DNA from 2 places in the Brevundimonas sp. FV1ye4L genome. Region 1 is predicted to be linked to the other one. Evidence: riboswitches for the same ligand, from Rfam matches in the RefSeq annotation. Region 1 holds a riboswitch; the other holds the start of a gene.
What was found. Region 1 has a riboswitch for glycine ahead of gcvT (glycine cleavage system aminomethyltransferase GcvT). Riboswitches for the same ligand answer to the same signal wherever they lie in the genome.

Region 1 (11,313 bases):
GACCTGCTGCTCCTCCTGATCGTCGATGGCCAGGACCGGCAGGCGGTCGCTGACGTTCTCCAGCCTCAGCACGGCGATGTCACTGCGCTCGTCGGCCAGGATGACGGTGGCCGGAAACTCGCGCCGGTCGTTCAGCACGACCTTGATCTGCTGGGCGCCCTGGATGACGTGGTTGTTGGTCACCACGATTCCGTCGGATCGCACGATGACGCCCGAGCCCACGGATTCGGCCACCCGCGCCTGAGGCATGCCGCCGCCGAAGAACTGGAAGAAGGGATCCGCCTGGACCCGCTGGACGCTGCGGGCCGAGATATTGACCACCGCCGGAGCGGCCGATCGCACCACAGGGGCGAAGCTGGACTTCATCCCCGCCGCGTCACTGGGGGCCGTGCGGGTCGGCTGGGCGAACTCGCCCTCCTGCGCCTTGGAGTTGGTGGGATTGCCGCAGGCCGACAGGGCCAGGGCGGCGGCGAGCACGATCGAGCGAGTCGTCATTGTCATCCGGGAAGCACAGCCTTCAATCTCCCCATACCGCCCGGCTTTTCGGGCGGGATCAAGGCGTGCGGCGCAACGACGGATCAGAGCCAGACCAAGAAAAAGGCCGCCTCCTTGCGGAGACGGCCTCGAATTCTTCAGTTCGCGAGAACTTACCGGCTGCCGGCGCCGGCGCCCGGAACGCGCGGCTTCGGCGCGGGCAGCAGACCCTCGCGCTGGGCGCGCTTGCGAGCCAGCTTGCGAGCGCGACGGACAGCCTCGGCCTTTTGACGGGCGCGCTTTTCCGACGGCTTTTCGTAATGCACGTGGCGCTTCATTTCACGGAAGCTGCCTTCGCGTTGCATCTTCTTCTTGAGGGCTTTCAGCGCTTGATCGACGTTATTATCGCGAACGAAAATCTGTACCAGGTTGAACTCTCCTTTGGCCGCCCGCCGCGTCCTGTTGAGGGAGACGGGCGAACAAATAAAATCAGCGTCCGAAAGCCAAGCCCTCGGATGAAGGCGCGCTAGTACACGAGCCGCCCGTTTCTGTCCAGATCGCCTGGCCAGTTCGTCGCAACCATTCTTCGAGGCTCGAAACCCCGATCGGACCGGCGTATGATCGACCCATGACACAGAATGACGACTGGGCCGACCGGACTGAACAGACCGTGCTGGACGCGGCCGTCGCCCGAGCGCCCGCCCTGGGCTGGAACGCCCGTCTGGTCCGCGAAGCCTGCGAGGCCTGCGGCCTGTCGCGCGGCGACGAGGAACTGCTGCTGCCCAACGGCGCGCGCGATCTGGCCGCCCTGCTGTCGCGCCGTCACGACGCCCGTGCGCTGGAAGCCCTGGCGGCGATCGACGCCAAGTCTTTGAAGATTCGCGAACGAATCGCCCGCGCCGTGTCCGAACGGATGGAGGCCGGCGCCGCTGACCTGGAGGCCACGCGCCGTTGCGCCGCCTTCCTCGCCCTGCCGGTCAATGCCGATCTGGGCCTGAAACTGGCCTGGGAAAGCGCCGACCATCTGTGGCGCTGGGCCGGCGACGAATCGACCGACTGGAACCACTATTCGAAGCGCACCATCCTGTCGGGCATACTGATCCCCGCCCTGACGATGCGCTGGTTCGACGGCCGCGAGGCGGCGGAAGCCTTCGTCGCCCGCCGCATCGAAAACGTCATGGCCTTCGAGAAGTGGAAGGCCGGCAAGGACTTCGAAGCGCCGTTCCGCAAGGTGACGGATGTACTGAGTCGCGTGCGGTACGGGGCGCGGGAGTAAAGCCAACTCCCCCTTTTCCGCCATCCTCGGGCTTTAACCGAGGACCGGGCCATCCGCCGCTTATGCGAACGTGATACGCAACGCCAGGTCCACATCTGATCCTCGGGTCAAGCCCGAGGATGACGGGGCAATGGGTGAACTCAGACCGCCCCCAGCACCCGGTTCACATGCGCCATCTTGCGGCCTGGCCGGGCCTCGGTCTTGCCGTACAGGTGCAGACGCTCATCCGCCTTGGCCGACAAAGCCCGCCACTCATCGACCTCGTCGCCCAGCAGGTTCTTCATCTCGACGCGGGCATGGGCCGTCGTCGGGCCCAGAGGCCAGCCGGCGACGGCGCGGATATGCTGTTCGAACTGGTCGCAGACGCAGCCGTCCTGGGTCCAGTGGCCGGTGTTGTGGACGCGGGGCGCGATCTCGTTGACCAGCAGGATGTCGTCCCCGAGGTCGAACAGCTCGACGCCCACGACGCCCACATAATCCAGACCGTCCAGGATCGCCTCAGCGATGGCGCGGGCGCGGACCTGGGTCTTTTCGTCCACGGCGGCGGGCGCAAGTGTGGTGCGAAGGACGCCGCCCTCATGGCGGTTCTCCCCCAGGGGATAGACCGCCATATGCCCGTCCCAGTCGCGGGCGGCGATGACCGACAGCTCGCGCACGAAGGTCGCCTTGGCCTCCAGGATCGCCGGGCGACCGCCCAGGCTTTCCAGCGCCGCAGGCGCGTCCTCGATGGTGTGGATCCAGACTTGGCCCTTGCCGTCATAGCCTTCGCGACGCGTCTTCAGCAGGGCCGGCAGGCCCAGTTCCGTCAGGCCGACGACCAGATCGTCCAGCGTATCGACCACAGCGAAGGCGACCGTCGGGGCGCCGACGGCGTTCAGGAAGGTTTTCTCGTCCACCCGGTCCTGCGACACGCGCAGGGCCGTGGGGCCCGGCGCGACCAGGGCCCCGGCCTCGGCCAGCCGTTCGATGGAGGCGGCGGGCACGTTCTCGAACTCGAAGGTCACGACATCGGCCGCCCGACCCAGAGCCGTCAGGGCCTCGGGATCGTCATAGGCGGCGACGATCTGGGCGGTCGAGACCCGGCCCGCCGGGCTGTCCGGCTCCGGATCCAGAATCACCACGTCGAAGCCCAGGCGCGACGCGGCCTGGCTCAGCATCCGGCCCAGTTGGCCTCCGCCGAGAATGCCGAGGGTCGAACCGGGGGGAAGCGGAAGCGTGGGCACTCAGTCCTCGACGGTTTCGGCGACGGAATCCGTCTGGGCGGCGCGGAAGGCGGCCAGACGTGCGGCCAGGGCCTCGTCCGACAGGGCCAGGATCTGGGCGGCCAGAATGCCGGCGTTGGCGGCGCCCGCCTCGCCGATCGCCAGGGTGGCGACCGGAACCCCGGCCGGCATCTGCACGATGGACAACAGGCTATCCATGCCCTTCAGGGCCTTGGACTGAACCGGCACGCCCAGCACCGGCAGTTCGGTCATCGAGGCGGCCATGCCCGGCAGGTGGGCGGCGCCCCCGGCCCCAGCGATGATGACCTTGAAACCCGCCGCCTTGGCGCCGGTCGAGAACTCGACCAGCCGCTGGGGGGTGCGGTGCGCGCTGACGACCTTGGCCGTCCAGGCGACGCCCAATTGATCCAGTTTGTCGGCGGCCAGCTTCATCGTCGGCCAGTCCGAACGACTGCCCATGATGATCGCCACCGGCGTTGCGGAAGTCGCCATATCTTCAAGGCCCCTCGCGGAAAGGCCGCCCGTTACAGCACGCGGCGGACGCCCGCAACCGAAACAGGCTGAGGTTGAGATGGGTTTCGGTACGGCCCCGCCTTCAATCTCGGCCGTTCAGCCTCTACCATCTGCCTATCGCGCGTCCGACTGAGTCGCGCCGCCGGAGCCTGCCTGCGCCGTGACCGACGTGGCCGAACACGACCTGACCGCCGAGATCGAGCGCCTGCGCGCCGAGCTGGACGCCTGGAAGCAGCGCGCCGCTGCGGCCGAGGCGGCGGCGGATCACGACGTCCTGACCCCGGCCCTCAATCGCCGCGGCTTCATCGCCGCCCTCCAGCGCACCATGGCCTACTGCCAGCGGCACGATGTGCCTGCGGTGCTACTGTACCTCGACATGGACGGGTTCAAGGGCGTCAACGACCGGCTGGGCCATGCCGCTGGCGACGCCGCCCTGGTGGCCGTAGCGCGGATGATGCTGGGCCACCTGCGCGAATCAGACGCCGTGGGGCGACTGGGCGGCGACGAGTTCGCCTTGCTGATGCTGAACGCCGGCGTCGAGGAAGGCCGGGCCAAGGCGCGCCAGCTGGCCGAAGCTTTGAAGACGGAAGGCTTCGTCTGGAACGGCGAGCAGACCCCGCTGGGCGGCTCGTTCGGCGTCCGCGCCTGGGACGGCCATTCGGACCCCGAGGTCTGGCTGACCGAGGCCGACGCCGCCATGTGGGTGCGCAAGAAGGGGCGCTGAGGCCCCTTCCCCGCCCTTTGTCTTACAACGGCAGCCGCAACTGAATGCCGCCCATATGGCTGTCGGCGTGTTCGCCGTACCGGCCACGATAGGCGACCGTCACCTTGACCGGTCCCACCGAGCCTTCGACCCCGGCCGAGGCCAGGAACTGGCCGCCGAAGGGATCCTCGACCTCCCGCTCCAGCACCTGCGCCGGGTTGTTGTAGATCCCGACGCGCACCGGGTCCGAACTGTCGTCCAGGGCGTCGCGATAGCCGCCCTCGGCGAACAGGCCGAACCCGCCCATTTCCGCCTCGGCCCGCAGCGCGATCTCGCCGCTGATCGCCTTCATCTCGCGGTCCTCATATTGGTACTGGGCGGCGACGCCCTGCTCCCAATAGCCGTCGACGTCGCTGGTCGCCCAGGTCACGGCGGCGCGCGGCGACAGGGCCACGCCCCCCATGTCGAACCACATCCCGCCCTGCAGTCGAGCGCCCGTGCTGAAGGCGCGGGTCTCGGCCGTGTGGACGATGGGCGCCAGGCTGGTGGTGCGCTCGATGTCGTCGATATTGTCGCGCGCCACCCCGACCGCCGCATTGACGAACAGGTCGCCTGAGCGCCAGCCGCCATACAGATCCAGGCCGAAGCTCTCGACGTTGAACGTCAGAGCCTGGCTCTCGACATCGGTCTTGCGCGCCGTGCCGGCCATGCCGAAGCGCCAATTCGCCGACGGTCCAGCCTCCAGCGCGATACGACCGCCCCAGCCGTCGCTGGACGATTCAGTGACCGCGCCCCGGGCGTCCGTATCCACGCTGTCGACCATGGCCGAGGCGGTGACCGCCACGCCGGCCTCCCAGGCTTCACGCCCGGACAGGGCTTCGCTCGCCGCATCCAGGGCGTCCTCGCGGTGCCGGAAGGCGGTTTCGCCCTGCAAGGCCGCCTGAGAACCAATATCGCCGTAATAGAGGTAGTCGGTCGCCAGACGAGCGATGATCTGGTGCCCAGCTGCGGTCGGATGCACCCCGTCGAGGTAGAAGTAGCTGTTAGGGTTCGAACAGACCGTCACCCCGTTGAAACAGGCCTGGGTGACATTGGTGATGCCGAACTGACCGGGATTGGCGGCCACGGTGTCGCCGATCTTGAACAGGTCCATCAGGATGATGTTGCTGCCGGGCCGCGCGGCCGCCGTCGTGTTCAAACCCGTCAGCAGGCTCGAGTTGAAAGTCGTCACCGCATAATCGGCCAGGGGCGCCGCCGCCGTGCCGCGGAACTGCGGAGTCAGGCTGAGTTTGGGCAGGTTGGTCACCAGTACGGTCCCCGCTCCCGCCCCGGCGACGCTGTTGACCAGGCTGTTGATGTTGGCGGCAGCCGTCGTCGCCACAGGAGTGATGGCCGCCACCGGACTGGCGGAGGCGCCGGCGGCAGGCAGGCCCTGGAAGATGTCATTGGCGCCGCCCAGGACGCTGACCAGATCATTGGATCCGAAGGTCCCGCCCCTGCTGGTGTAGGCGGCCAACTGGGTCAGCATGCCCGGCGGCGGGCCAACCGAGGCGTCGGTGCGGGCGCCCCCGAAGGCGTAGTTGATGCTGCCGCTGACGGATCCGGTGAAATTGACCGCGTTGAAGCCCAGCAGTTCCGTAAACACCGGACCCGTCGAGAAACGCCCCTGGAAATAGGGCGGGCTGGGCGGCTGCGTGCCGCCGGACGCGAGATACAGATTGCCGTTGTCGCTCAGGCTGTCGCCGAACACGACCAGTCGGTTGTAGGTCTGGGCCGAGGCCGAGCCCGCAAAGGCGCAGGCGGCGACGACCAAGGCGGCGACGGCGCCGCCGGTGAGATAGCGTGACATTTATTTCCTCCCACGATCGTCGTGTATCGCGACCGTTACACGGGAGGATGCGCCACTCTGCGGCGAGCGCAAGATGCCGCTAGGGAAGCATGCCCTAAAATCGTACCGGGTACGGGACATCTCACCCCTGTCTTTCTAGGCTTTGAGCAAGGTCAAATCGGCAGGATCGCCGTATCGAATGCGCGCTTCAGTTCGTGGGCGGCGAAGGTTTGGGCCGCCATAGCGTCGGGCATGACCATGGCCATGCCGAAGAACTCGTGCGTTGAACGGTGAAAATAGACTACGACCGGGTACAGCTTGTCCTCGGAATGGCCATGCGGCTCGTAGATGCGCGCCAGATCGGGCCGACGGCGCTTGACTTTGAGCCTGAGTCGATGCCTTAGGTCGGGCGCTCTCGCGGGAGAGTTCGGCGCGCTTTCAGCGTGCCGACGCCGAAGGCGCAACCGCCCCGGAAACGCTCAGGCAAACGGACCGCGACAGCATACGGACGCTGGAAAGCCGCTCTTAGGGGCGCGCCGACGGAGCAAGGCGGTCTGACCGCCGGAATCTCTCAGGCTTCAGGACAGCGGGGGCGCGACGACGGCGGAGCTCCGCCAAAACACGCGACCGTGAAAGTCTGAACCATGACCGACCAAACCCTGAAGACCACGCCCCTGAACGCCGCGCACCGCGCCCTGGGGGCCCGTATGGTGGGCTTCGGCGGCTATGACATGCCGGTTCAGTATGAGGGCGTCCTGGCCGAGCACCGCTGGACCCGCGAACACGCCGGCCTGTTCGACGTGTCTCACATGGGCCAGTGCAAGATCACCGGCGCCGACGCCACCGCCCAGTTCGAGCGGTTCGTGCCCGGCGACTATGAAATCCTGAAGGCCGGCAAGCAGAAGTATTCGCTGCTGCTGAACAAGGACGGCGGGATCATCGACGACCTGATGGCCGGCCGCCCCGACCACGACGGCCTGTTCGTCGTCGTCAACGCCGGCAACAAGGACGAGGATTTCGCCTTCTGGGAGGCGAACCTCGAAGGCGACGCCAAGCTAACGGTGCTGGACCGCGCCTTGATCGCCATCCAGGGGCCGGAGGCCGCCGAGGTCATGGCCGCCCACGAACCGATCCTGGCGGAAATGGGCTTCATGGAATGCGCCCGGCTGATGCTGTTCGGCGTCGACTGCTATGTCTCGCGTTCGGGCTATACCGGCGAGGACGGCTATGAGATCTCGGTCCCGGCGGACCAGGCCGAGCGCGTCTGGAACACCATCCTGGAAGACGCCCGCGTCAAGCCGATCGGCCTGGGCGCCCGCGACAGCCTGCGGCTCGAAGCCGGCCTGCCGCTGCACGGCCATGACATCGACCCGACGACCTCGCCGGTCGAAGGGGCGCTGACCTTCGCCCTGTCCAAGTCGCGCAAGGAGCGCGCGGACTTCAACGGCGCCGACCGCATCCTGAAGGAACTGGCCGATGGGGCCGCACGCGTCCGCGTGGGCCTGATCGTCAAGGAAGGCGCCCCGGCCCGCGAAGGCGCCGAGATCGCCGACGCAGAGGGCAATGTCGTCGGCAAGGTCACCTCGGGCGGCCCCTCCCCCACCCTGGGCAAGAACATCGCCATGGGCTTCGTGCCGCCGGCCTTTGCGGCCCTGGGCACGGACCTGAAGGTCATCGTGCGCGGCAAGTCCGCCGCCGCCGAAGTCGTCGCCATGCCCTTCGTGGCGCAGCGCTATTACCGCAAACCGAAGACCGTCTGAGGATCAGATCATGAAGTTCACCAAGGATCACGAGTGGGTCAGCCTGGACGGCGACATCGCCACCGTGGGCATCTCGAAGCACGCCGCCGACGCTCTGGGCGACGTGGTGTTCGTGGAAGTGCCTGAGGTCGGCAAGACCGTCGCCAAGGGCGCCAGCTTCGCCGTGGTCGAGAGCGTCAAGGCCGCCTCGGACGTCTACGCCCCCGTCTCGGGCGAAGTGGTCGAGGCCAACGACGCCCTGTCGACCGCGCCGGAAACGGTCAACTCCGCCCCGCAGGCCGACGGCTGGTTCGCCAAGATCAAGGTGTCGGACGCCTCGGAGCTGGACGCCCTGATGGACCAGGCCGCCTACGACGCCTTCCTCGCCACCCTCTAAGCCCCCATCGGACCCGCTGATTAAGAGTCAGCGGGTCTTCGGCCTTTCATGGCCCAGGACAAGACCATGCGTTATCTCCCCCTGACGCCCTACGACCGCACGGCGATGCTCGCCGCCATCGGCGCGAAATCGATCGACGACCTGTTCGTGGACGTGCCCGAGGCGGCGCGGCTGGACGGGCCGGTGGACCTGCCCCGCGTGGCCGGCGAGATGGAGGTCGAACGCGCCCTGTCCGCCATGGCGGCCAAGAACGCCACGGCCGGCGCCGTGCCCTTCTTCTGCGGCGCAGGGGCCTACAAGCACCATGTCCCGGCGACGGTGGATCACGTGATCCAGCGGTCCGAGTTCCTGACCAGCTACACCCCCTATCAGCCGGAAATCGCCCAGGGGACCCTGCAGTATCTGTACGAATTCCAGACCCAGGTCGCGAACCTGACCGGCATGCCGGTGGCCAACGCCTCCCTCTATGACGGCTCGACCGCCATGGCCGAGGGCGTGCTGATGGCGACCCGCGTGACCCGTCGCAACAAGGCGGTGATCTCGGGCGGGGTGCACCCCCACTACGTCAAGGCGACCGAGACCGTGGTCCACGCCGTCGGCGTTGAGACGGAAGTTCTGGCTCCCGCCTTGGACGCCGAGGCCGCCGTGATCGACCAGATCGGTCCCGACACCGCCTGCGTCGTCGTCCAGACCCCGAACGTCTTCGGCACCGCAACTGATGTCACGAAGATCGCCGAGGCCGCCCACGCCGCCGGCGCCCTGCTGATCGTCGTGGTCACGGAGGCGGTGTCCATGGGCCTGCTGAAGTCGCCCGGCGAGATGGGCGCCGACATCGTCGCGGCCGAGGGCCAGTCGATCGGCAACGCCCTGAACTTCGGCGGTCCTTATGTCGGCCTGTTCGCCACCCGCGAGAAGCTGATCCGCCAGATGCCCGGCCGCCTGACCGGCGAGACGGTGGACGCCGACGGCGAGCGCGGCTTCGTCCTGACCCTGTCGACGCGGGAACAGCATATCCGCCGCGACAAGGCGACGTCGAACATCTGCACCAATTCCGGCCTCTGCACCCTGGCCTTCACCATCCACATGAGCCTGCTGGGCGAGACGGGCCTGCGTAAACTGGCCCTGCTGAACCATGAGAAGGCCGTCGCCACGCGCGACGCCTTGGCGGCGATTCCCGGCGTCGAGATTCTGACGGACCGCTTCTTCAACGAGTTCGCGGTGCGCCTGCCCAGGAACGCGGCCGAGGTCGTCTCTACCCTAGCCGATCATCATGTGCTGGCCGGCGTGCCCTACAGCCGCCTGGCCCCCGACGCCGGCATGGACGACGTCCTGCTGGTCGCCGCGACCGAGACCACCCTGGATGTCGACATCCAGATCCTCGCCAAGTCGCTCTCCAAAGTCCTCGGCGCGTAAGGGATAACGACCATGAGCACCATGAACACTGTCGGCCGCCCGACCGCCCCGAACGAAGTCGCTTCAAAGCCCGCCACCCTGACCGGCGGCCGCGGCCTGTTGCAGAACGAAGCCCTGATCTTCGAGGGCGACGGCTGGGGCAAGACCGGCGTCGATCTGGCTGAGCCCAAGACCGATGGCTCGGACCTGGGCGACCTGGTCCGCAAGGATCCGATCGGCCTGCCCGGCCTGTCCGAGCCCGAGGCCATGCGCCACTATGTGCGCCTGTCCCAGAAGAACCACGCCATCGACCTGGCCATCTATCCGCTGGGCTCGTGCACGATGAAGCACAACCCGCGTCTGAACGAGAAGATGGCGCGCCTGCCCGGCTTCTCGGACATCCACCCGCTGCAGCCGATCTCGACGGTGCAGGGCGCGCTGGAGTTGATGGATACGCTGGCCCACTGGCTGAAGACCCTAACCGGCATGCCCGCCGTCGCCCTTTCGCCCAAGGCGGGCGCGCACGGCGAGCTGTGCGGCCTGATGGCCATCCGCGCAGCGCACGAGGCCTCGGGCCAGCATGAGAAGCGCCGCAAGGTTCTGGTGCCCACCAGCGCCCACGGCACCAACCCGGCCACCGCCGCCTTCGTCGGCTACACCGTCGTCGAGGTCGCCCAGACCGAGGACGGCCGCGTGGACGTGGCCGACCTGGCGTCGAAGCTGGGCGACGACGTGGCCGCCATCATGGTGACCAACCCCAATACCTGCGGCCTGTTCGAGCGCGACATCCTGGAGATCAGCCGGCTGACGCACGAAGCGGGCGCCTACTTCTACTGCGACGGGGCCAACTTCAACGCCATCGTCGGCCGGGTTCGTCCGGGCGACCTGGGCGTGGATGCGATGCACATCAACCTCCACAAGACCTTCTCGACGCCGCACGGCGGCGGCGGGCCGGGCGCGGGTCCGGTGGTGCTGTCGGAGGCCCTGGCGCCCTTCGCCCCGGCGCCCTGGGTCGTGCACGACGAGGACGGTTATCGCCTGATCGAGCGCGAGGAGGACGAGGCGGTTCAGGCCTTTGGTCGCCTGTGCGCCTTCCAGGGCCAGATGGGCATGTATGTGCGCGCCCTGTCCTACATGATGAGCCACGGCGCCGACGGCCTGCGTCAGGTGGCCGAGGATGCCGTGCTGAACGCCAACTACATCAAGGCCCGACTGTCGGACCTGATGTCGGCGGCCTTCCCCGACGGCCCCTGCATGCACGAGGCCTTGTTCGACGACGAATGGCTGAAGGGCACGGACATCACCACGCTGGACTTCGCCAAGGCGATGATCGACGAGGGCTTCCACCCGATGACCATGTATTTCCCCCTGGTCGTCCACGGGGCCATGCTGATTGAGCCGACCGAGACCGAGTCCAAGGCCGAGCTGGATCGCTTCATCCACGCGATGCGCCTGCTGGCCGAGGCCGCGAAAGCCGGCGACGTGGATCGCTTCAAGGGCGCGCCCTTCCACGCCCCGCTGAAGCGCCTGGACGAGACCCGCGCCGCCCGCTCGCCGGTCCTGCGCTGGTCCGCGCCGGAAGGGTCGAACCAGGCCGCTTAAGGCTGGCGAATACAAGTCCCATCATCCTAAGGTCCATAATCCCGAAGCCGGCGGCGGTATCCCGCTTCCAGGCCGAGGGTATGGATCCGGGGTGTTGCGCGTAGGCGGCGACCTAAATCCGCCCGCGGAGGGTCGCCCAGATGAGGCGGAGGCGTTTGACCGGTTC
Region 2 (11,313 bases), 190 kb from region 1:
TAATCGCCTATATCGATTAGTTCATGCCGATCTGCCTGACTAATCGTTTTGATCGCCGGCGCCTAGTTTGTCCCTCGACGAACGAGGGAGACGACCATGCCCGCGGCCACCGCACCGACATCGGAAGCCACGACACCGACCGCCGCTTGGGGTGCGATGATGTCGATGGCGCTGTGCGTGGCGTTGCTGATCGCGTCCGAGTTCATGCCGGTCAGCCTGCTGACACCCATGGCCGAAGGTCTGGGCGCATCGGTTGGACACACCGGCCAGGCCGTCTCAATCAGCGGCTTGTTCGCCGTCGTCGCAAGCCTGGGGGTAAGCACGGTCGCGGGCCAGCTTAACCGAAAATGGGTTCTAGTCGGCCTGACAAGCCTGATGGGCGTGTCGCTGTTGTTGGTCGCTGCAGCGCCGAACTTCGAGGTCCTGATGGCGGGGCGCGCCTTGCTGGGCCTGTGCATCGGCGGCTTCTGGGCGCTGGCGACATCCGTCATCATGCGGCTGGTCCCGGCGGCGGATGTGCCGCGCGCCCTGGCTCTGATGTATGGCGGACAGGCGATCGCCGCCGCCTTCGCTGCGCCGATCGGCAGCTATCTCGGCGGCCTGTTCGGCTGGCGCGAGGTCTTCTGGGCGCTGACGCCGCTCGTGGCCGCCAATCTGGTCTGGCACCTCGTCGCCTTGCCGTCGCTGCCGGCCCGTGGACAGCGGGGGATCGGCGGCATGATCGACCTGCTGCGCCGCCGGTATTTCCTGGTCGGCCTGATCGCTTCGATGCTGTCGTGGGGATCGGCCTTCACCCTCTTCACCTATCTGCGGCCCTTCCTCGAACGGGTCACGGGCGTGGATGTCACCGGCCTGTCGATCCTGCTGCTCGCACTCGGCTGCGCCGGCTTCGTCGGCACCTGGGCCTCTGGCCGTTTCATCAAGGGTGATGTCTCCAGGCTTCTGCGCCTGCCGGCCCTAGTCATGGGCGCGGCCACCGCCGGCCTACTGCTCGTCGGCGCCTGGCCCACTGCGGCGGGTCTCCTCCTGGTCGTCTGGGGCGCGATGAACACCGCCATGTCCGTGATTTGGATGACCTGGATGTCGCAGAACGCCGACGACGCGCCTGAGGCCGCCGGAGGCCTGATGGTCGCCGCCGTCCAGACCTCGATTTTGCTCGGCGCCGTCATTGGCGGCCTCCTGCTGGACCACCTCTCGATCCGCGCCGTCCTGATCGCCAGCGTCGCCCTCGCCGCCATGGCTGTCCTGATCGTCCGCGACGGCCGCGCCCTGCTGAAACCCCGCTGAACACACACCCGGAGCCCCGACATGACCTCGACCTCCCCCAACCTTCAGACCCGAACATCCCCCGCGATGGACCCTAGAGGCCTGATCAAACTGACCGGCGCCGGCATGACCGCCCTGGCCGCCGCGTCGCTCCTCCCCACCTCCGATGCAAAGGCGCAGACCATGACCAATGACTGGGACAAGGTGTTTCCCCGTGACGAGACCGTCGATCATCAGAAGGTCGTCTTCACCAATCGCTTCGGCGTCACCCTGAGCGGCGACCTCTATCGACCCAAGGGCCGGGACGGCGAACGCCTGGCCGCCATCGCCGTCGGTGGTCCATTCGGTGCGGTCAAGGAACAGTCGTCGGGTCTCTATGCCCAGACGATGGCGGCGCGCGGTTTCGTCGCCCTGGCCTTCGATCCGTCCTTCACCGGCGAGAGCGGCGGACAGCCCCGCAACCTCGCCTCGCCCGACATCAATACCGAAGACTTCATGGCGGCGGTCGACTTCCTCGGTCTGCACCCCTCGGTCGATCAAGAGCGGATTGGCGTCATCGGGATCTGCGGATGGGGCGGCATGGCGCTGAACGCCGTCGCGGTCGACAAGCGGGTCAAGGCCGTCGCGACCAGCACCATGTACGACATGAGCCGCGTCATGTCGCGAGGCTACAACGACAGCGTCACCCCTGCGCAGCGGACGCAAACGCTTGAACAAGTGAGCCGTCAGCGCTGGGTCGACGCCCGCAACGGCGTCCCGACCTATGGTCCCAAGGGTAATGTGCTGAGGGGCGGCGAACCCCAGTTCATGGTCGACTACCACGACTTCTACATGACGCCGCGCGGCTACCATGCGCGTGCGGTGAACTCCGGCAACGCCTGGACCGCCACCACCCTGCTCTCGTTCATGAACTTCCCGCTCATGACCTACATCGCGGAGATATCCCCCAGGCCCATTCTGCTGATTCACGGAGAGAACGCCCACTCGCGCTATTTCAGCGAAACGGCCTTTGCGGCGGCGGCCGAACCCAAGGAACTGCTGATCATTCCGGGCGCAAGCCACGTCGATCTCTATGATCGCGTCGATCTGATCCCGTTCGATCGGCTGACCCAATTCTTCCAAGAGCATCTCTCATGATGACTTCGGTTCTCTCAACCACGGCAGCCCTGTTCGGCGGCGAAGCCGCCCCGCAGACGCCAGGAAACGCCCCCTTCATGGATATCACCCGCAAGGCCGACCAGACCACCGTCGAGGGTCCGGCTGAATGGTTCTCGGGACGCGTCACCATCACCAGCCTGTTCCAGCGCGAGGCCCCGTCGCGCGTCAGCGGCGCCATCGTCCACTTCGAGCCCGGAGCCCGCACCGCCTGGCACGTCCATCCGCTAGGCCAGACCCTGATCGTCACCGAGGGCGTCGGGATCAACGAAATATTGTTCCGCCCGACCGCGCAGGAGCCCTAAGTCTCTCAAAAGCTTTTTGTCGGGTGATCGCCAGATCACCCGGCGATGCAGCTTTAAACGGCCTCCCGATGACCGATATCGTCACCTCACGGCAACGTGTCGTTGCCTCAGAGCCGCCGCTTCTTGGGACGAGAGCGGCAACAACCCCATGGCGTCGTTCAGATATTCGTCCAAAGGCCCAGAGAACGGCCAGTCCGAACCCGGCACAAAACGCTCAACGCCGATTCCCCTCATGGCCTCGACCAGTCGCGCCCGGCTTTCCGGCGTTGTCTCAGCATCGAAGACCTGAGCTAGGTCAAAAAAGAGATTCTGCGCCGTGTCAGGCCGTTCCGCCAGAATTTGCCGAAAACCCTCCAATGCGTCCCAGGTGTTCGCGTCCAGCCCGCCCCAGCCGCCGGAATGCGCGATAACGACGGGGATGTTGCGGGCGTGGGGCAGTATCTCTTCGACAAAGATATGGACGTCTCGCGCACCGTAGTCCTCTGTGCGGGTGCGCATGTGGATCATGATGGTCAGTCGGGCGTCGGATGCGGCGTCGAAGACGTCCGCTAGGCGACGGACGTGGGCGGGATTGCGCAGATCGACACCCGAGTTGGTCAGGTGCAACTTCAATCCGTCGGCGAAAGGCTCGTCCCTCCACGCTTCGATCTCAGCCAGAGCATCGGGCGCCACCGGGTTGACCGACACGAAGGCGACCAGTCGCCTTGGATGCGCCGCCGCCGTGGCCACGGTGAAGGCGTTGGCGTCGTGAACCCGCGTTGCGGCGTCGGCCAGGGGGGGAACCATCATCGGGCTTTCAGCCAGATAGGCCGTGGACATCATCCAGGCCGTCTGCACCCCCGCTTCGTCCATATCCGCCAGCAGAGCATCAGCCGTCCGCGGTTCGACGAAGGCCGGGTCGCAGGCGCCGAGCCGTCCCGGACTGCCGCAATAGGCCGGCAAAATCTCGAGAATAGCCGGCGAATGGACGTGGACGTGATGGTCGGTCTGAACCGGGATGCGGGTCTGCGCCATCGCGGGCGCGGCAAGGAGCGTGGCCAAAACCGCGCTCGCCACGACGATGCGTTTGAAAGTCATGGATGGATTTCTGAAAGACGCCGGTCAGGCTCAGCGCGCGGCGTCGCCCAACAACGTCTGTTTCCAGAACAACAGGCTGGTCCAGAAATAGTAGTCCTCGTTCTCCTTCTTGTGGAAACCGTGGCCCTCGTTCTGCGCCAACAGGTGCCAGGCGGTGCCGCCGTTGCTGCGAACCGCGCTGACGATCTGGTCCGCTTCGGACGCCGGCACACGGGGGTCATTGCCGCCTGTGGCGACCAGCAGCGGAATAGTGATCTTGTTCACGCTGGTCAGGGGTGAGATCGCCTGAAGCTGAGCGCGATGGGCCGGATCACGCTCGTCGCCGTATTCCACGCGCCGCAGATCGCGACGATAGGACTGGGTGTTTTCCAGGAAGGTGACGAAGTTGGAGATGGCGACGTAGCAGTTCGCCCCCTTCAGCCGGTCGCTGTAGTGCACCGCCGTAGCGTAGCACATATAGCCGCCGTACGAGACGCCGGTGACGGCGAAGCGCGCGGCGTCCAGGGTCGGATCGACCTCCAGCGCGTCGAGGAAGGCGCCGATGTCCTTGACCGAATTCTCGCGTTGGAACGGGCCGTTGTCCAGATTGACGAACCGCGTGCCGTAACCCGACGACCCCCTCACGTTCGGGAAGAAGAGGGCGACGCCCAGCTCGTTCAGCAGATAGTTCTGAGACCCCAGAAAGTCGGGGCGGGTCTGGCCTTCCGGCCCGCCGTGGATGTCGACGATCAGGGGGCGCTTGCCGGGAAATTTGGTCGCGTCGGGCCGATAGAGGAAGCCGGACACGGTCTCGCCGTCGAAGCTCTTCACCTCGACCAGCTGGGGCTCGATGTTGACGGCGGGGTCCAGGCCGCCGGTCTCGCTGTGGGTCCATTGGGTGACGGCCAGGGTCGTCGGATCGATCGAGAATGCGTCGCCGGACACACGTGCGGACGACAGGCTCAGGCCGATTGCGCCCCAGGGGGCGATGTCGATGGCCGGACCGATGCTGTAGGGGATGACGCCCTGGGGCAGGCCGGTGACGACACGCACGGCGCCCGTGGCGACATCCATGACCTTGAGCCGCGAGACGCCCGCCTCGTTCACCGCATAGGCGACGAAGCTCCCGTCGGGCGCCAGGGCATAGTCGCTGACGTCCCACCGGGTCTCGGGACTGACGGGAACGAAGCCGCCCTGCCCGATCCGCCCCAGACGCAGGAAGTCTGACGCCTTGTTCGACGTCGCCCAGACCGTGCCGTCGGCCGCATACTTGGGATCGACATAGGAGACCTGCTCTGCCGGATCGGTCAGAGGGGTCATGCGGCCGGACGCCAGATCCAGCTCATAGACCACGGCGTTGTTGATCGACATCCGGTTCAGGACGAGGGCCTTCGTCCCGTTCTTGGAGAAGTCGGCGATGTTCCAGCCGCCGCCGGAAACCTGGGCCACCAGACGGTCTGTCGAGGGATTTTCAGGATCGACGACATAGAGGTCCATGTCGGCGCCGTTGCGGCGCGACGAGGCATAGCCGACCCGTTTCCCGTCCGGGCTCCAGGCGCCGAACCAGTTGCGGCTCTTGCCGTCGGTGATGCGGGTCAACCGGCCGCCGGACAGGGTGTAGAGCTGATAGAATTCGTCCCCGCCATTGTCCTTCTGGACCAGCAGGGTCTGGCCGGACGGCGACAGGGCGCCGGCCAGGATCGGCTCCGCCTCGAAACTGATCTGCGTGCGTGCGCCGTCCGGACCGGCGACGACATGAAGCTGGTCCGTCGCGCCGAACCGGGTCTTGATCAGCATCGAACGATCAGCGACGTTCCAGCCCAGGAAGGCGGCCCGGCGCGCCTGGAGATAGGGCTGGGTCGCCGCGACCAGATCGTCAGGCACCGCCGGCAGGCCGTCCGCCACGATGGCGGCCGGCTTGGGCGCTTCAGCCAGGGCCGCAGGGGCGACGCCCAGGGCGAACAATAGGGCCATCGGCAGACGGGTAATCATGGAACAGACCGTGCAGTAATTGGGAGAAGCAAATGGGGGAGATCGCCGGCCCCCTTGGAGGAGCGGGGCCGGCGATCCGGAGCGCGGACCAGAACTAGAAGCGGTACCGCGCGCCAACCGTGACGTACCGACCGATGACGTCGTAGTACGGCGAATAGAGCGACCCGACGGGCGGGTCCTTGTCGAACAGATTGGTCGCGTTGGCGTACAGCTCGACCCCGTTCGCACCGTAGTGTGCCAGGTCGGCCGTCAGCCCCAGATCGACATAGGTGTAGGCGTCGATGTGGTTGTTCGAGATGGCGACGGTGCTGTTGTAATCGCCCGCCGAGATATAGCGGGCCCGCAGGTTCGCGCCGAACACCTCGCCCTTCCAGCCTAGGCTGGCGTTGACGCGCAGCTTGGGCACGCCCAGACCGAAGGAATAGCCCTGGGATTCGACATATTCGATCTCGGTCACGCCGTCGTCGGTGGTCAGGCTGTTCACCCAGGTGCCGACCAGACGCATGGTCACCCGGCCCGTCGCGCCCGGAACCCAGAGATCGGCGTCCGACGCATAGGACGCCTCGGCGTCGATTCCGTCCGTGTGATACTCGGCCAGGTTCACATAGGTGGACAGAGTGCGGGTCAGGTTGCCGGCCGCATCCCGCTCGACCTTGGTGCAGAGATCGAGGTTGCCGTTGTAGCAGCGGTTGACCAGATCCTGGGCTGCAATGGTCGTGATCACGTCGTCGATCTTGATGTCGTAATAGTCGAGCGACAGGTTGAGACCGGGGATGGACGGCGGCGCATAGGTGACGCCGAGGGTCAGGGTGTCCGCCGTCTCGGGACGCAGGTTCGGATTACCGCCGCCGTTGTTCAGCGTGTAGACCAAGGCCCCGTTCTTGGCCGGATCGTTGATGTTGTTCCAGCCGGTCGTGGTGGTGGTGAACAGCTCCGATAGATTGGCCGAGCGGATGTCACGCGACTGGGTCACGCGGCCGCGGAACCCGGGGAAGAACTCGTTGGTGGCGCCGACTTTCCAGGACCAGATCGAGCCCGTGGTGTCGTAGTCCGAGATGCGGGCCGCTGCGTTGAACTGCAGATCGTTTAGGATCGGCAGATCCTTGACGATCGGGACCAGGACTTCGGCGAAGGCCTCCTTGACGCTGAACTCGCCGGACATGGCCGAGAAGCTGAAGGTCTTGAAGGCCTTGGCGGCGTCCAATTCGCCGACGCGCTGATCGGTCTGCTCCTTGCGGGCTTCCAGACCGACGGCGATCGATACGTCGCCGGCCGGCAGGCTGAAAGGCTCGCCGCGCAGGCTGACCCCCGCCACGTCCAGCTTGGTCGTGGTGCGCTGTTGCGGGGTGCCGGTGACATAGTCGATGGCTTCCTGCGTCGGCGAACCCAGGCCGAACAGATTGATCGGGACGCAGCCCGAGTTGGCGTTTGTGAGAGTTACGCGGCAGACCGCCTGCCCCGTGCCGGGATCGATTACGGAATCGACCGCATTGGCGAACTCGGTCTTCAGCAGGAAGCCGGGCGTGTCGATGTTGTTCTCGAACTCGCCGTGGCTGTAATAGACACCCCAGCGCCAGCTGTCGCCGAACTCGCCGTCCACGGCGAGAGTGGCCTGGGTGGTGACGCGCTCGAAATCGATGGTCGAATAGGACAGGTCAGAGTTGAAACGTCCGAAGGTGAAGGAGGTCTGACCGGCGTCCGCCATCTGCTGCTTGATCACGTCGGACAGGAAGGCGTTGTCGATGCTGATCGTCAGGTCGCCGCGGTCATGGTCACCGAACCAGACGTAGTTGTTCCACATCCGCGAGTGACGGACATCGGCCGTGACCCGCAGCTTGTCGCTGATCTCATAGACCGCGCTGGCCAAACCGGTGTAGCGGCGCTGCGGCGTGACCAGGGGGCTGAGGTCGTCGTTCGACGGACCTTCGCCGCCGATCGAGTTCGTACCGCTGACCGTGCCGTAGCCGAAGGCGCGCAGCGTGCCGTCGGAGTTGAACACCTTGCCGGCGTTGACGCCTGACATGATCAGGCCGCCATAGGCGGCGTTGGCGAAGCCGACGTCGGGCGTAATCGCACCGTTGACCGTGGCCCACCGGCCGATGTTCGGGCGCGAGGTCTTCGGGATGACGCCTTCGTTGTCGAGATACTCGCCGCCGATGACGAAGTGACCGCGACCGTCGGCGAAGTCCGTGCCCCAGGCGCCTTCGAACCGTTCCTGTTCGGCGTCGTCATACGAGGAGATGCCGTATTCGGCCCCCAGCTTGCCGCCGGTGAAATACCGGTCGATGCCGATGTTGACGACGCCGGCCACGGCCCCCGATCCCCAGGCTGCGGAGGCGCCGCCGGTGACCACGTCGACGCTCTTGACCAAGACCGACGGCACGGCGTTCAGGTCGTTCTCGCTGGAGACGCGGCGCCCATCGATCAGGACCAGGGTCCGGTTGATGCCCAGACCGCGAAGATCGACCGGTGCGTTGCCGGCGCCGGTGTTGGTGCCGGTCGTCTGGGCCGAGGTGGTGGCGCGAAACTGCGGCATGTCGTTGAGCGCGGCGGCGATATTGGGACGGGCCCCGACCGACAGATCCTCGGCGGACAGGTGGATGGTCGGCGTCGGCGCCTCGAAGCCGGCGCGGTCGATGCGCGAGGCCGTGACGACGATTTCACCAACGGAAGAGTCGGCGTCCGCAGAGCCTTCTGCTTCCTGGGCGTGAACCGAAGTGGCGCAGGCCAATAGCGCAATAGCGCTGCAATAATGGGTCAGGTGACGGTTAAGACGAGACAAAGCGAGATTCCTCATGGCGACGACGCCCCTCCCCAGGGATGCCCAATGCGACTGACGCTCTCCGGCGTCCGTTCGCCCCCGCTGTCATTGGGCCTGAGAGTTTCGGGCCGTCGCCGACCCTTTCTCCTTCGGCGAGGCCGCATCCCCCGGATCCGGCCTTCTCTCCAGCGTTCCTTCAGCAAGACGGTCCGTTTGCCTGAGCGTTTCCGGGGCGGTTGCGCCTTCGGCGTCGGCTGGAGCCGATCTCTCCCGCCTTGCTGAAGCCGAGTAAGATCGACCCTCTCGTTTGTGTCAAATACGCTGGTTGTGCAATTTTATTGCCCAAATAGGCGCAATATTCGCCTATCGTTGCTATGCACGCGTAGATCCCATTGGCCAGATCCGCCGCCCGCTTCGCGGCGCCGGCCGCCATGACGGCGTCGTGACAGGAAGTCGGGATTCGGATCTTTTGGAGTTATCCACAGGAACGATCACGGCGCGGCCGGATCTGAAGGCGCCCTGACGCCGTCCCGCATCGCTTCGCCCCATCGGGTAAGCAAGGTCGCGCGGCGCGCTTGATCCAGATTGGCCAGCAGGGCCGGCCCCACCCGGACAGGTCGAACACCCGGCGCGGCGGGACGCATGGGCGCATACACATCGTCGCGGACTGGTCGAACCCCCAGGGCGCCGATCACCCGCTGCCCTTCTCTGGACAGAAGGAAATCCAGAAACAGCCTCGCCGCATTCGGATGGGCGGCGTTGCGCGGGATGAAGGCCACGCGCGAAACCGACAGGTGATAATCGTCCGGCGTGATCAGTCCGATCTCTGGCGCGCGCGCCGCCCAGGACGCACCGTAGGACTGGTTCATATTATAGGCGAACGCCATCCGCCCATCGGCGATCTGGCCCATCATTCTCTGCCCCGAAGTGTCCAGCCGCGGACGTTGGGCGCCCAGCGCCTCCATCAACGGCCAGGCGTCAGGATAGATCTGCACGTCCGCCGACAACTGCATGAGAGCGACGCCGCTCCGTTCGGCGTCATAGAGGGTCACACGACCGTCAAACACCTCTGGCCGGCTTTTCAGCAGCCGGAGCAGATCCGCATGACTGCGGGGCGCCAGATCGGGCGCGAGCCGGTTTCGATTATAGGCGAACACGATCGGCTCCGCCGTCAATCCATAGCCTTGATCACGCCATACCGACCCGTCGGGCATGGCCGCGCGGTGCGGCGATCTATAGGCTTGGGCATAGCCGTCGTTGATCAGCTTGACCTGCACGTCCATCGCCGTGCTCCAGACCAGATCCGGGCCATCCAACCCGCTGTCCGCAAGCCGCCGCACCTCCTCGGCGATCCGAGTGGAGTTTATGTCCTCAAGACGCACCCGGATCTCGGGCCAGCGACGACGAAAGGCCTCCAACACAGGGCCCATCAGGCTTGTGTTGGTCAGGATGTGCAGCGCCTCTTCTCGCCGCGCCAGCCAGCGCACCCGCGGCGCCGTCCCCGCGCCTTCCGGTTCCGGCGAACAGGCGGCGGCGCTTAACCCGGCCAAGCCGAGAAGCAGATGTCGTCGATCCGTTTTCACCGCTCCGGCTTTCTGGTTATGTGTCACGCATGATCCGTCGCCCCCTCTCGTCGCCATGAGAATACTCGTCGTCGAAGATGACAAGGCGTTGCGGCATTCGCTCGAAGCCAGTCTTCACGATGCGGGTTTCGACGCAAGGTGCGTCGAAAGCGGCGAACAGGCCCTGCAGCTCGAGAGCGCTGAGGTTTTCGACGCCGCCATCCTGGACATCGGCCTTCCCGACATCGACGGCTTCGAAGTGTTGAGGACCCTGAGGCTTCGGGGATCATCAACGCCGGTGCTGATGCTGACCGCGCGCGATGGCCTCGGCGACCGGGTTGCGGGCCTGGACCTTGGGGCCGACGACTATCTGATCAAGCCGTTCGCCCCGTCCGAGTTGGTCGCCCGTCTGCGCGCCATCGTGCGTCGACGCCAGGGGCAGGCGGCCGGCGCCGTGGTGATCGGAACCCTTTTCTGCGACTGGCGCACCGGCCGCGCCCACGTCAACGAGCGCGACCTCGCCCTGCGTCCCCGCGAATGGGCGGCGCTGCGTGTTCTCGCGTCCCGGCCAGGACAGGTGGTGGACCGCGACCTGCTGGCCGCCGAGGTCTTTCCGCAGGACGAGGCGCCCTCGCTCAATGCGCTGGAAATCCATGTCGGCCGGTTGCGGCGCAAGCTTCAGCCTGACGGCCCCGCCGTGACCAACATCCGTGGCCGCGGATATCGTCTCGACCCATGAGCCGCGCGCCGCCTGCTCGTTCCCACAGCCTGGTCAAACGCCTGTTGATTGCACAGGTGGTTCCACTGGCGATCTTCGCCACTGTCGTCCTGGCGGTCGGCGCCTGGACGGCCCAGCGGGTGGTGGCGAACAATGCTGACCGCCTTCTGGCGGGCGCACTTCAGACCATCCGCGAGACGGTGTCGGTCGCCGACGGCCGTATCACCGTGGACGTCGCGCCCTGGGCCCTAGCGCTGCTGGACGGCCCCGAACGCGACGCCGTCTTCTACAGCGTCCGCGAAGGCGACCGGCTGGTCACCGGCTACGCCGAACTGCCGAACCTTCCTCAGGCCCAGGCGGACCAACCCGTCTTTTCAGACCTGTCCGTCAGAGGGGTTTCGGTGCGCATGGCGCAACAGACCCTCATCATCCCCGGTCGTGACGCCCCCGTGCGCGTCTCGGTCGCCCAGAGCTTGGATTCTCGCCGAGCCAGCCTGC

Region 2: it holds a riboswitch for glycine, as region 1 does, so the genes downstream of both, ACW17X_RS00175 (TonB-dependent receptor domain-containing protein) here and gcvT (glycine cleavage system aminomethyltransferase GcvT) in region 1, are expected to answer to the same signal.

The regions. Positions count from the first base shown of each region.
Region 1 covers NZ_CM178734.1:229,606-240,918, reverse strand. The annotation lists gene ACW17X_RS01115 (Do family serine endopeptidase) at 1-495, opposite strand, end outside; gene rpsU (30S ribosomal protein S21) at 648-902, opposite strand; gene ACW17X_RS01105 (COQ9 family protein) at 1,103-1,750, shown strand; gene ACW17X_RS01100 (5-(carboxyamino)imidazole ribonucleotide synthase) at 1,891-2,973, opposite strand; gene purE (5-(carboxyamino)imidazole ribonucleotide mutase) at 2,974-3,465, opposite strand; gene ACW17X_RS01090 (GGDEF domain-containing protein) at 3,647-4,210, shown strand; gene ACW17X_RS01085 (autotransporter domain-containing protein) at 4,233-6,038, opposite strand; glycine riboswitch at 6,426-6,522, shown strand; glycine riboswitch at 6,527-6,606, shown strand; gene gcvT (glycine cleavage system aminomethyltransferase GcvT) at 6,662-7,777, shown strand; gene gcvH (glycine cleavage system protein GcvH) at 7,788-8,153, shown strand; gene gcvPA (aminomethyl-transferring glycine dehydrogenase subunit GcvPA) at 8,220-9,566, shown strand; gene gcvPB (aminomethyl-transferring glycine dehydrogenase subunit GcvPB) at 9,579-11,147, shown strand; gene ACW17X_RS01060 (squalene/phytoene synthase family protein) at 11,260-11,313, opposite strand, start outside.
Region 2 covers NZ_CM178734.1:38,614-49,926, reverse strand. The annotation lists gene ACW17X_RS00200 (MFS transporter) at 97-1,287, shown strand; gene ACW17X_RS00195 (alpha/beta hydrolase) at 1,309-2,403, shown strand; gene ACW17X_RS00190 (cupin domain-containing protein) at 2,400-2,726, shown strand; gene ACW17X_RS00185 (amidohydrolase family protein) at 2,808-3,803, opposite strand; gene ACW17X_RS00180 (S9 family peptidase) at 3,834-5,774, opposite strand; gene ACW17X_RS00175 (TonB-dependent receptor domain-containing protein) at 5,869-8,556, opposite strand; glycine riboswitch at 8,731-8,818, opposite strand; gene ACW17X_RS00170 (ABC transporter substrate-binding protein) at 9,027-10,085, opposite strand; gene ACW17X_RS00165 (response regulator transcription factor) at 10,174-10,836, shown strand; gene ACW17X_RS00160 (sensor histidine kinase) at 10,833-11,313, shown strand, end outside.